Regions from separate parts of the Streptomyces sp. NPDC002536 genome, predicted to be linked through region 1. Evidence: riboswitches for the same ligand, from Rfam matches in the RefSeq annotation. Region 1 holds a riboswitch; each other region holds the start of a gene.

Region 1 (3,221 bases):
GCGGTCGGCGCGTTGCCGACCGCCACCACCGCGCCGTCCAGCCTGTCGCGCCACAGCTCCAGGGCCGCGGCGCTGCGCGTGGTGCCCATGCGCCGGGCCAGTTCGGGCACGGACGGGTCGGCGAGGGTGCACAGCACCTCGTTGTCCGCGGGCAGCCGCTTGCGGGTGACCCCACTGGCGACCATGTTGGCGTCGCACAGGATCGGCGCACCCGCGCGCAGCGCCTCGCGGGCGCGGGCCACGGCCTGCGGGGACCAGGCCAGGTCGCGGACGAGATCGGTCATCCCGCACGCGTGGATCATGCGGACCGCCACCTTGCTGACGTCCGGCGGCAGTCCGCCGAGGTCGGCCTCGGCGCGGATGGTGGCGAAGGACTGGCGGTAGATGGACGCGCCGTCCTTGTCGTAGTCGAACACTGTGCCCTCGTCGCCCTTGTCGTTCATCGTGTGGTGGTACGGGCCGTCGCCACGGCGCCGGCCAGGTCTGCTGCTGTCACCGTCCGCGCGGCTTCGCCGGATATGCCCACCCGGTAACCGCCGCCCGTCGCCAGCACATCCACCCACCGGCCGTCGGTCGGCCGGCCGCAGCGCCGCTCGCACCCGGACCAGTACACGGGCAGGGGCTCCCCGCCGTGGGGCTGCTCGTGCGCGAGGCAGGCCGCCGCGTCCGCCCGCACGTCCGCAAGAGACTTGGCGCATCCGGGGCGGCCGGCGCAGGCGCCCGCGCGGTGCCACGGCGACTCCGTCGAGGTGATCAGGCCCGCGTCGGCGAGTTCCGTGAGCCGGGCCGCCGCCGCCGTCGCCGTCGGCAGGCCTGGGACGACGATGCCGCGCCAGGGGGTCACCCGGAGTTCGCCCGTGCCGGCGGCGTCGGCCGTCTCGTACAACTGCCGCCACTGGCCGGTGCTCAGGCGGCCGAGCGGGGCCGTGACCGACAGCGCGGTCCGGCCGCCGGGGCCGGGGACGAGCCCGGGGGCCGTGGGGGCGCCCGTCCGTGGAGCCCTCTCGGCAGGTTCGGCGGCGATGCCTTCGGCGGTGAGCCGCTGCCCCAACACGTCGAGCCGCGGCCGCTGTCCGGCGGGGAACTCGGCGATCCGCCAGGCGGTGCTGCCGGTGCGGCGGCGCTCGGCCAGGAACCACTCGGCCGCGAGTACGGCCGCGCGCGGGGCGTGCGCGGCGGGGATGCGCAGGCAGGAGCCGGCCGCCGCGTAGGAGAGCAGGGCGTGCCCGTCGTCCGTTGCGATCAATGTCACATCGGGGGCGAGTGCGGCGATATCGCCGCGGCCGTCGTCCAGACCGAAGAGGAAACGTCCGGAAAGTTTAGTGATGTCCGGGTTCGCGCAGAGGAGTTGGTCCAGTGCGCGGGACCAGGCCTGGACGTCGGCGGGAGCCGGGCCGTCGAGGCCGCAGAGCGGGGTCGCCGCCACGTTCCGTACCCGGTCGTGCTGTTCGGAGGGCAGCAGGCCCGCTTCGTGGAGGCGGATGCCGAGTTCGCCGCCGCAGGCATCGGGGAGACCGCGGAGCTGGACGTTGCCGCGGGAGGTGAGGTCGAGGTGGCCGTCGCCCAGTTCGTCGGACAGCCGTGCCAGGGCTTCTGCCTGACGAACCGTCAGAAGCCCGCCCGGCAGGCGGACGCGGGCCAGTGCACCGTCGTCCGCGGCGTGCAGCCGTACCGCGCCGGGGCAGCGGTCGCCGCCGGTGCGGACAGGGGGATCGGAGGGGGCGGGCATGGCGGCGAGCATACCCACGGTGGGGCGGCGGTGCTGGGCTTGTCTACCGGCTGCGGAGCGGTGGGGGCTGAGCGCGCAGTTCCCCGCACCCCTTCGGGGCGCGCCCCGCTAGTATGACCACGCCAGCGACGGCGACAGGGGAGGAAGCCGGTGTGATTCCGGTACGGTCCCGCCACTGTGAGCACGGCGGTGAGACGCCGGGCGAGTCAGGAACTCCCGCCGTCCTCACGACCACCCGGGGCGCGGACCCCGAGGAAGGCCAGCCGCAGCATGCGCATCCTTCTCCTGTCGACGTCCGACACCGACCTGCTCAGCGCCCGTGCGGCCGACGGCCCGGTGACGTACCGGCTCGCCAACCCCGCCCGGCTGGATCTCGACGGGCTGCCCGCGCTGCTGGAGGGCACCGACCTCGTCGTCGTACGGCTCCTCGGCGGTGTCCGCGCGTGGCAGGAGGGGCTCGACCTGCTGCTCGCGGGGGAGCGGCCCGTCGTCGTCCTGACCGGTGAACAGGCGCCCGACGCCCAGCTGATGGAGCACTCGACCGTGCCCATCGGCATCGCCGCCGAGGCCCACGCCTACCTCGCCCACGGCGGGCCCGCCAACCTCGACCAGCTGGCGCGGTTCCTCTCCGACACCGTGCTGCTCACCGGCCACGGCTTCGAACCGCCCGCCCCCGCCCCCTCGTGGGGCGAGCTGGAGCGCACCCCGAAGGCGGCGAACCCCGACGGCCCGCTCGTCGCCGTGCTCTACTACCGCGCCCACCACATGAGCGGCAACACCGCCTTCGTCGACGCCCTCTGCGGCGCCGTCGAGGACGCCGGCGGCCGGGCGCTGCCGCTGTACGTCGCCTCGCTGCGCGCCCCCGAGCCCGAACTCCTCGACGCCCTGCGTGCGGCCGACGCCGTCGTCACCACCGTGCTCGCCGCGGGCGGCACCCGGCCCGCCGACGCCTCGGCCGGCGGCGACGACGAATCCTGGGACGCCGGCGCCCTCGCCTCCCTGGACGTGCCCGTCCTGCAGGCCCTCTGCCTGACCGGGCCGCGCAGCGCGTGGGAGGAGAACGACGAGGGCCTCTCCCCGCTCGACTCCGCGACCCAGGTCGCCGTGCCCGAGTTCGACGGGCGCATCATCACCGTCCCGTTCTCCTTCAAGGAGGTCGACGAGGACGGCCTGCCCGCCTACGTCGCCGACCCCGAGCGCGCCGCCCGCGTCGCCGGCATCGCCGTGCGCCACGCCCGCCTGCGCCACATCCCGGCCGCCGAGAAGCGGATCGCCCTCGTGCTCTCCGCCTACCCCACCAAGCACTCGCGCATCGGCAACGCCGTCGGCCTCGACACCCCCGCCAGCGCCGTCGCCCTGCTGCGCCGACTGCGCGCGGAGGGCTACGACTTCGGCGCCGAGGAGGTCCCGGGCCTCGCGTCCGGCGACGGCGACGAGCTCATCTACGCCCTCATCGAGGCCGGCGGCCACGACCAGGACTGGCTCACCGAGG
Region 2 (3,221 bases), on a different contig from region 1:
CCGGACCGTGACGGGTTGAGGGAGCACCCATGGGTAACTGTGTTCACGGGTCTCACCTCCATACGACGACTTCACGGTCCACCGCGAAAGTAGCAGCGGGGCGCCGCCTCGCTCAAACCCTTTTCCTGTGAGCTCGTAACGCCTCACCCTTCACCCCGCCGGCAGGTGAATCGTCTTGTGCTCCAGATACTCCGCAAACCCCTCCGGCCCGAACTCCCGCCCCATCCCGGAGGACTTGTAGCCCCCGAAGGGGCCCATCATGTCCAGGCTGAAGGTGTTCACGCAGTACGTCCCCGTACGCACCCTGCGCGCCACCTCCACACCCCGCTCGACGTCCGTCGTCCACACGCTGCCCGACAGCCCGTAGTCCGAGTCGTCGGCGATCGCGACGGCCTCCTCCTCGTCCTCGTAGGGCAGCAGGCAGACGACAGGGCCGAAGATCTCCTCGCGGGCGATGCGCATCGCGTTGTCCACGTCCCCGAAGAGCGTCGGCTCGACGTACCAGCCCTTCTCCCGGCCGGCCGGACGGCCGCCGCCCGCGAGGATCTTGGCTCCTTCCTCCCGCCCGAGCGCGATGTACTCCAGCGAGCGGTCCCGCTGCCGCCGCGTCACCAGCGGGCCGACCGCGGTCGCCGGGTCGAGCGGGTCGCCGACGGTCAGCTCCGAGGCGGCAGCGGCCAGCCGCTCGGCGAGCTCCGCGTAGTGGACGCGCGGGGCCAGGATGCGGGTCTGGGCAACGCACGCCTGGCCGTTGTTCATCCAGGCGCTGGGCACGATGCCGGCGACGGCCGCGTCCAGGTCGGCGTCCGGCAGGACGATGGCGGCGGACTTGCCGCCCAGTTCGAGCGTGACGCGGGTCAGGTTGCGCGCGGCGACCTCCATCACGCGCTTGCCCGCCGCGACCGACCCGGTGAAGGCCACCTTGTCGACGCCGGGGTGCCCGACGAGGTACTCGCCGGTCTCCCGCCCGGCGGGCAGGACCGACAGCACGCCCTCCGGCAGCCCGGCCCCCGCGGCGATCTCCGCGAGGAGGTACGCGTCCAGCGGCGTCTCGGGCGACGGCTTGAGGATCACCGAGCAGCCGGCCAGCAGCGCGGGCGCCAGCTTCGTGGCCGCGGTGAACTGCGGCACGTTCCAGGGCACCACGGCCGCCACCACGCCGACCGGCTCGCGCCGCACGAGCAGCGGGCCGAGCGCGCCGGGGCGGCGTTCCTCGTAGGGGAAGTCGCGGGCGACGGAGATGGCGCAGTCCCACACCATCACCGCGCCGAGCGCCTGCGCGAGGACGCTCCAGGAGTAAGGGGAGCCGTTCTGCGCGGAGATGACGCGGGCGAACTCCTCGTGCCGGGCGGCGATCGCGTCCTTGATGCGGGTGACGACGGCGATCCGCTCCTCCGGCGGCAGGCCCGACCAGACCCCGGAGTCGAAGGCGGTACGGGCCGCGGCCACGGCCCGGTCGACGTCGGCGGGCGCGGCGTGCGGCACGCGCCCGATGGTCTCCTCGGTGTGCGGCGAGACGACGTCGAGCACGGCGTCCGTCGCCGGTTCCACCATGGTGCCGCCGATGAAGAGCCGGTCGTGCTCGGCGATTCCGGTCATCCGTGAACCCTCCGTATCTGACGTCCCATCAGATGCTCCATCAGATGGGGATAGCAGCTCCCCGCGGGACGGGCAATGCATGTGCGGTGCGTAACCGCCCCACCACGGATGCAGGCGTCCGGTTAAGGTGTCCGGAACAACTTCATCCCACCTCGGAACGGGGGAAGCCGGTGCGAATCCGGCGCTGACCCGCAACCGTGAGCAGGGCCCAGGGGGCCTGTGAGCCGGAGTACCCGCGCCGAGGAGGAAAAGGCTCACCCGTCGAGGTATGCGGGGCCGGGCCGGTGCCCCGCGCCCCTGCGCGGCGACCGCCGCGCGGCTGCGTACGCCCTCCCGTACGGACTCGTACAGACACCGAGAGGCACCGACCCCCATGGCCCCCTCCTTCGCCGTCCACGCGCGCCGCGGCGCCGCGGCCCTGGCCACCGCCGCCGTGCTGGGCGCCGCCGCAGCGCCCGCGGCCTTCGCCGACGGCTCCCCGTCCCCGGCGGCCCCGGGTCTGTACGGCGCCAAGGACCCCAAGTTCGACGGTGTCTTCCGGCAGTCGCTCGCCCTCGTCGCCCAGCACGCGGTGGGCGTCTCCCCGGCCCCCGCGGCCGTGGACTGGCTGGCGGGCCAGCAGTGCTCCGACGGCGGCTTCGCCGGCTACCGCGCCGACACCGGCAAGGCCTGCGACCCCAAGGCCGGCGAGTTCACGGACGCGACCTCCGCCGCCGTGCAGGGCCTCGCGGCCGTGGGCGGCCGGGACGCGGCCGTGCAGAAGGGCCTCGGCTGGCTCAAGGAGCACCAGAACGAGGACGGCGGCTGGGGCATGAGCCCCGGCGCGGCCAGCGACGCCAACTCCACCTCCATCGCGGTCGGCGCCTTCGCCGCCGCGGGCCAGGACCCGGCGAAGGCCACCGGCAAGAGCGGCAAGAGCCCGTACGACGCGCTGCTGTCCTTCCAACTCGGCTGCGACAAGAAGGAGGACGAGCGCGGCGCGTTCGCCTACCTGCCGCAGAACGGCGAGCTGCAGGCCAACGACCTCGCCTCGACCGCGGCCGCCCTGGCCGCCCTCGGCAAGGGCTTCGGGACCGGTGCGCCGGAGCAGGGCGACAAGCCCGTCAAGCCGCTGGACTGCGCGGGCGACGAGAACGCGAAGCCCAAGGACGCGGCCGCGGCGGCCGACGCCGTCGCCGGCTACCTGGCCAAGAAGCTGGACGCGAACGGCGGGCAGCTGAAGTCCTCGATGCCGGGCGCCCCGGAGGGCCCCGACTTCGGTGCCACCGCCGACGCCGTGATCGCCCTCGCCGCGGGCGGGCACCGCGAGGCGGCCGGCAAGCCGATGGCGTGGCTGCAGTCCAAGGACAGCAAGACCGCCGAGTGGGCCGCGGGCGACCCGGGCCGCCTCGCCAAGCTGATCCTCGCCGCGCGCACCGCGGGCACCGACCCGCGCGCCTTCGGCGGCGCGGACCTGGTGCAGCAGCTCGCCGCGACGGGCCCGAAGGCGGAGGGGCCGGCCATTCCGACGAAGTCCGGGGAGAAGGAAGGGACGAACGGCCGCAGCTTCGGCGGCTGGTGGATCTTCGGCGTCCTCTTCGTCGCCAGCATCGGCGTCGGCTTCCTCCTCAGCAACCGCAGGA
Region 3 (3,221 bases), on a different contig from region 1:
TTGAAGTCGCGCTCCTCGGCGTGGAGGCCGGGGACGGTGACGAGGAGCAGGATGCCTGCGGCGACCGCGAGGACGAGGCCGGTCACCGCGACAGCGATGGCCGACCGGCGGTCCTTGGGTAACACGTCGGCCCTACGAGCCTTGATCAACATGGCGTCATTGTGCGCCTGCGGTTGCGGGGCCCGCGGGCGGGGTTCCGCCCGTCCCCGCCAGCCGGAGCTCCAGCCGGTCGAGGGCGGCACGTATGCCGTCGCCGTAGGCGTCGTCGCCGAGGGCGTCCGCGTGCTCCCGGGCCCGGGACAGGTGCTCCAGGGCCAGCGGCGCGTTCCCCGTCCTGCGGTAGCTCTCCGCCAGGTTGAGGTGCAGGGACGGGCGGAAACCGCGGACCGCGAGCGAGGCGTGGTGCTCCCGGACCCGGTCGTCGGTCAGCGACTCCGCGGCCTCCAGGGCGCGCAGGTCCCAGGCCAGTTCGTCCTCGGGGTCCGGCTGGACATCGGCCATGTAGTGGGCGAGGACACACCGGTGGAAGGCGTCCCCGTCCGGGCCGATCTCCTGCCAGATCTCGCCGAGGCGCACCCGGGCGCCTTCCGCGTCGCCCTCGCGGTGCAGCGTCACCGCGGCCTCGATGCGGGTCATCGTCGCGTCCTCGTGTGTCATGGCGGCCTCGCCCTCCTCCGTCACCGGCTTCGTCACCGACTGTGATGGAGCGTACGAGGAGGGTCTGACAACGGCCCGGATCCCGCGGTCACGCGAACGACGGCGCGATCCGCTCATGGATCAGCCGGAGTTGAGCCGGTACGTCCGCCGCGTCCGGAAGGTCGCACCCGGAAGGTCGCATCCGGAAGGTCGCATCCGGCGAACGCCCCGACCAGGATCGACAGCCGGCGGCGAAGGCGAACCGGCCGCAGCAGGAGCGGAAGTCGCCCCGATGCATGATGCCGCCGTGGCCGCCGTGACACCTCCCGCGCCCCGCGAACGGCCCCCTCACCGCCTCCGCGCGCCCCGGGCTGACCGTCCCCGCCCCGGGCGGCTCCCAGGCCCCTGAAGCCCCCTCGACGCACCACCCCGGCGCCGCCCAGGCGTTGCCCCGACACCGCCTCAACAGCCCTCAACCCCCCCGCCCGTTAGCACATTCCGCAACCGCCCGACGACGCCCCGACACAACATGTGGGGGCGCTCCCGACCCCCGGCACTAGATGTATGCTCGTCCTCGCTGTCGTCGCAGGGGAATCCGGTGGAAATCCGGAACTGTCCCGCAACGGTGAATGTATGCGCATATGCGCTCCACAAGTCCGAGGACCTGCCGCCAGCGCGCCCACGTCCGAGCCGCCCCAGGGCCCGGCATGGGTGATGAACACGTCCGGGCCCCGCGGGTTGGGCCGATGGGCGCTGTCCGGCATGCCCCGAAGAAGTGTGCCGGTACGCGTTCCGTCGAGCGCCTCCCGAGCGGCCCCAGCCGACCAGCCGAGCGAGGGAGAGCCACACGTGACCATCGCGCCCGCCGATCCGGTCTCAGCAGCCACTGCGGAGGAGACCGGTGGCCCCGGGACCGCGCTGCTGCGCACCCTGACCGATCTCACTGCCGATCTGCCCGCCACCGACCCCGGCAAGGTCGCCGCCGCCGCGCTGCGCGGCCGGCACCCCGGGTCGGACGAGGCCGAGCTGCGGTCCCTGGCCACCGAGGCCGCCGCCGGGCTGATCGCCGAGGAACCGCAGTACTCGCGGCTCGCGGCGCGGCTGCTCACGCTCGCCATCCGGGAGGAGGCGGCCGGGCAGGGCGCGGTCTCCCTCTCCGCCTCCGTCGCCGTCGGGCACCGTGAGGGCCTGATCGCCGACGACACCGCCGCGTTCGTCGCCGAGCACGCCGAGCGGCTCGACGCGCTCGTGGACGGCGCCCTCGCCGACGGTGCCGACGACCGGTTCGGGTACTTCGGCCTGCGGACGCTCCACAGCCGCTACCTGCTCCGGCACCCGATCACCCGCAACGTGATCGAGACGCCGCAGCACTTCCTGCTGCGCGTCGCCTGCGGTCTGGCCGAGGACCACTCCGTCCGGGCCCTGGAGGACGTCGCCGAGCTCTACCGGCTCACCAGCACGCTCTCGTACCTGCCGTCCTCCCCCACGCTCTTCAACTCCGGCACGCGCCACCCGCAGATGTCGTCCTGCTACCTGCTGGACTCGCCGCTGGACGAGCTGGACTCGATCTACGACCGCTACCACCAGGTCGCGCGGCTGTCGAAGCACGCGGGCGGCATCGGGCTCTCCTACTCCCGCATCCGCTCCCGCGGTTCGCTGATCCGCGGCACCAACGGGCACTCCAACGGCATCGTGCCGTTCCTGCGCACCCTCGACGCCTCCGTCGCCGCGGTCAACCAGGGCGGCCGGCGCAAGGGCGCGGCCTGCGTCTACCTGGAGACCTGGCACGCGGACATCGAGGAGTTCCTGGAGCTTCGCGACAACACGGGCGAAGAGGCCCGCCGCACCCACAACCTCAACATCGCGCACTGGATTCCGGACGAGTTCATGCGCCGCGTCGAGGCGGACGCCGACTGGTCGCTGTTCTCCCCGGCGGACACCCCCAACCTGGTCGACCTGTGGGGCGACGAGTTCGACGCCGCGTACCGCGCGTACGAGGCCCAGGGCAAGGCCGTCAAGCAGATCCCGGCCCGCGTCCTCTACGCCCGCATGATGCGCACCCTCGCGCAGACCGGCAACGGCTGGATGACGTTCAAGGACGCCTCCAACCGCACCGCCAACCAGACCGCCGAGCCGGGCGCGGTCGTCCACTCCTCCAACCTCTGCACCGAGATCCTCGAGGTCACCGACGACGGCGAGACGGCCGTCTGCAACCTCGGTTCGGTCAACCTCGCCGCGCACCTGGGTGCCGAGGGCGAGATGGACTGGGAGAAGCTGGACCGCACGGTCCGCACGGCCGTCACCTTCCTCGACCGCGTCGTGGACATCAACTTCTACCCGACCGAGCAGGCGGGCTCCTCCAACTCCCGCTGGCGGCCGGTCGGTCTGGGCCTGATGGGCCTGCAGGACGTGTTCTTCCGGCTGCGGCTGTCCTTCGACTCGCCCGAGGCGAAGGCGCTCTCCACCCGGATCTCCGAGCGCATCATGCTCGCGGCGTACGAGGCCTCGGCCGACCTCGCCGAGCGGCACGGCCCGCACCCGGCCTGGGAGGCCACCCGCACCGCCCGCGGCGTGCTGCACCCCGA
Region 4 (3,221 bases), on a different contig from region 1:
CCGGTAGGTGCACACGTGTGCACCCGTGCCGCTGGTGACCGAGGAGACCAGCTCGAAGGTGCGCAGCACACCGTCGTCGGTGAAGATCCTCTTCCCGCCGCCGAGGAGCACCGGGGTGATGATGAGCCGCAGCTCGTCGACCAGGCCCTCGCTCAGCAGGGTGCGGACGAGCGTGGGGCTGCCCATGACCTGCAGGTCGCCGCCGTCGGCCGCTCGCAGTTCGCGGATGCGGGCCAGGGCCTGGTCGCCGGGGATGCGCGTGGTGTTGTTCCACGTCAGCTCGGCGTCCTCCAGGGTCCCGGTCACGACGTACTTCGGGATGGAGTTCATCCGGTCGGCGAACGGATCGCCGGCCCGCTCCGGCCACGCCGCGGCCATCGTCTGCCACGTGCGGCGCCCGAACAACAGTGCCTGGGTCCTGTCCAGGGCCTCGGAGATGGCCCCGCCCATCACCTCCGGGTCGAAGAACGGGTGCGACCAGCCGCCGTGGGCGAAGCCGCCGTCGGTGTCCTCCTCGGCTCCGCCGGGTGCCTGCACGACGCCGTCCAGGCTCATGAATTCACTGACCACGATGCGCACGGGACTCACTCCTCGTTCTTCGTAACCGCAGGACGCGGCACGTGTTCGCGCCGCCGGGACGATCGTCGCACCGACCACTGACAACGCCGCGGTGCCAGGGCCTGTCCGGCGGATCTTCGCTCGTGGGTGCGGTGCGCCTCTGTAAGGGGCGCGGGGAACTGCGCGATCAGCCCCCACCGGCCTGCAGCCGACGCACCACCCCAGGGGTCCGGGGCGCAGCCCCGAGAACCTCGACTGCGGGAGCGTCGTGGCCGATCGCGCCCACGCGGCGGAGCCGCACAAAGTCACCGCCCCGCGCCCCTTACGGGGCGCTTCGGTGCCGGGCACAAGGAGGGCCCAAACGTGGTTCATGACACACGGCCTTGTGCGACCGGCATGTGAACACCGCTGTTCAAGTACCGGATCCCCGCCCTAGGGTGGCGCGTGCAGCTGGTTCGCCCTGCTCGCCAGGCAGGCGCGTCGCAAGAGGGAACCCGGTGGGAATCCGGGACTGCCCCGCAGCGGTGAGCGGGAACGACCGCCGTCATACGCACTGGGCCCCGTGACGGGTCCGGGAAGCGACGGCCATTAGGTGTCTGCCTTCGGCAGGCGCGCCCGTGAGTCCGAAGACCTGCCCGTTGCCCGCGTGCGACCGTTCGCGCGCGGAGATCTCGGTGACCTCGAGGGCGGGTCGGCGTTTACATCGAACGGGCGCTCCACGGCTGTGGCGTGGCCCGTCCGCCAACCCCTTCGCGTTCTCGCGGCGTTCCGAGATCCAGGAAGCAGCTCGCGAAGGAGAGTTTTGTGACCAGCAAGTCCGCAGCCGCGGCAGCGCGCGCCACCGTGTACGGCTACCCGCGCCAAGGCCGCAACCGTGAACTGAAGAAGGCGATCGAGGGCTACTGGCAGGGCCGCGTCACCGCCGACGCCCTGCGGGAGACGGCCGCCGGACTGCGCCGCACCACCTGGCGGCAGCTCGCCGAGGCCGGCATCCATGAGGTGCCGACCGGTGACTTCTCGTACTACGACCACGTCCTGGACACCAGCGTCATGGTCGGTGCGATCCCCGCCCGGCACCGCGCGGCCGTCGAAGCCGACGCCCTGGACGGCTACTTCGCGATGGCCCGCGGCACCCAGGACGTGGCGCCGCTGGAGATGACCAAGTGGTTCGACACCAACTACCACTACCTGGTCCCGGAACTCGGTCCCGACACCGTCTTCACCACCGACTCCGCCAAGCAGGTCGCCGAGCTCGAGGAGGCCCTCGCGCTGGGCCTGGCCGCGCGCCCCGTGCTGGTCGGCCCCGTCACCTACCTCCTGCTGGCCAAGCCCGCGCCCGGCGTCGGGCCCGGCTTCGAACCGCTCACGCTCCTCGACCGGCTGCTGCCCGTCTACGCCGAAGTGCTGGCGGACCTCAGGGCCGCCGGCGCCGAGTGGGTGCAGCTCGACGAGCCCGCCCTGGTCCAGGACCGCACCCCGGCCGAACTGAACGCCGCCGCCCGCGCCTACCGCGAACTGGGCGCCCTCACCGACCGGCCGAAGCTGCTGGTCGCCTCCTACTTCGACCGTCTCGGCGAGGCCCTGCCGGTCCTGGCCAAGGCCCCGGTCGAGGGCCTGGCCCTGGACTTCACCCGGTCCGCGGCCGCCAACCTCGACGACCTCGCGGCCGTCGGCGGACTGCCCGGCAAGCGCCTGGTCGCCGGCGTGGTCAACGGCCGCAACGTCTGGATCGACGACCTGGAGAAGTCGCTGGCCACCCTCGGCACCCTCCTCGGCCTCGCCGGCCGCGTCGACGTCGCGGCCTCCTGCTCGCTGCTGCACGTCCCGCTCGACGCCACGGCCGAACGGGACATCGACCTGCAGATCGTCCGCTGGCTCGCCTTCGCCCGTCAGAAGACGGGCGAGATCGTCACGCTGGCCCGCGCGCTGGAGCGCGGCACCGACTCCGTCGCGGCCGAACTCGCCGCCAACCGCGCCGACCTGGCCTCCCGCGCGGGTTCCGCCATCGCCCACGACCCGGCGGTACGCGCCCGCAGCGCCGCCGTCACCGAGGCCGACACGCACCGCTCGCAACCCTACGGCCTGCGCGCAGCGGCCCAACGCGACCGTCTCGGCCTGCCGTTGCTGCCGACCACCACCATCGGCTCCTTCCCGCAGACCACCGAGCTGCGCACCGCCCGTGCCGGCCTGCGTGCCGGACGCATCGGCACGGCTGCCTACGAGGAGCGCATCGAGGCCGAGATCCGCGAGGTCGTCGCCTTCCAGGAGAAGGCCGGCATCGACGTGCTCGTCCACGGCGAGCCCGAACGCAACGACATGGTCCAGTACTTCGCCGAACAGCTCACCGGCTACCTGGCCACGCGGCACGGCTGGGTCCAGTCCTACGGCACCCGCTACGTCCGCCCGCCGATCCTCGCCGGTGACATCTCCCGCCCCGAACCGATGACCGTCCGCTGGACCCGCTACGCCCAGTCGCTCACCCATCGGCCGGTCAAGGGCATGCTGACCGGGCCCGTCACCATGCTCGCCTGGTCCTTCGTCCGCGACGACCAGCCGCTCGCCGAGACCGCCCGGCAGGTCGCCCTCGCGCTGCGCGACGAGGTGAACGACCTGGAAGCGGCGGGCACTTCGGTGATCCAGGCCGACGAGCCCGCCCTGCGCGA

The links. Region 1 has a riboswitch for cobalamin ahead of cobN (cobaltochelatase subunit CobN). Riboswitches for the same ligand answer to the same signal wherever they lie in the genome.
Region 2: it holds a riboswitch for cobalamin, as region 1 does, so the genes downstream of both, ACWD4B_RS04665 (prenyltransferase/squalene oxidase repeat-containing protein) here and cobN (cobaltochelatase subunit CobN) in region 1, are expected to answer to the same signal.
Region 3: it holds a riboswitch for cobalamin, as region 1 does, so the genes downstream of both, ACWD4B_RS04090 (ribonucleoside-diphosphate reductase subunit alpha) here and cobN (cobaltochelatase subunit CobN) in region 1, are expected to answer to the same signal.
Region 4: it holds a riboswitch for cobalamin, as region 1 does, so the genes downstream of both, metE (5-methyltetrahydropteroyltriglutamate--homocysteine S-methyltransferase) here and cobN (cobaltochelatase subunit CobN) in region 1, are expected to answer to the same signal.

What each region holds. Positions count from the first base shown of each region.
Region 1 covers NZ_JBSFWU010000117.1:1,801-5,021, forward strand. The annotation lists gene ACWD4B_RS30285 (precorrin-8X methylmutase) at 1-443, opposite strand, end outside; gene cobG (precorrin-3B synthase) at 440-1,729, opposite strand; cobalamin riboswitch at 1,842-1,964, shown strand; gene cobN (cobaltochelatase subunit CobN) at 2,000-3,221, shown strand, end outside.
Region 2 covers NZ_JBSFWU010000007.1:54,606-57,826, forward strand. The annotation lists gene ACWD4B_RS04660 (aldehyde dehydrogenase) at 151-1,599, opposite strand; cobalamin riboswitch at 1,708-1,855, shown strand; gene ACWD4B_RS04665 (prenyltransferase/squalene oxidase repeat-containing protein) at 1,973-3,221, shown strand, end outside.
Region 3 covers NZ_JBSFWU010000006.1:75,133-78,353, reverse strand. The annotation lists gene ACWD4B_RS04100 (hypothetical protein) at 1-152, opposite strand, end outside; gene ACWD4B_RS04095 (hypothetical protein) at 157-657, opposite strand; cobalamin riboswitch at 1,197-1,322, shown strand; gene ACWD4B_RS04090 (ribonucleoside-diphosphate reductase subunit alpha) at 1,486-3,221, shown strand, end outside.
Region 4 covers NZ_JBSFWU010000083.1:4,213-7,433, forward strand. The annotation lists gene ACWD4B_RS25890 (dihydrofolate reductase family protein) at 1-579, opposite strand, end outside; cobalamin riboswitch at 993-1,211, shown strand; gene metE (5-methyltetrahydropteroyltriglutamate--homocysteine S-methyltransferase) at 1,363-3,221, shown strand, end outside.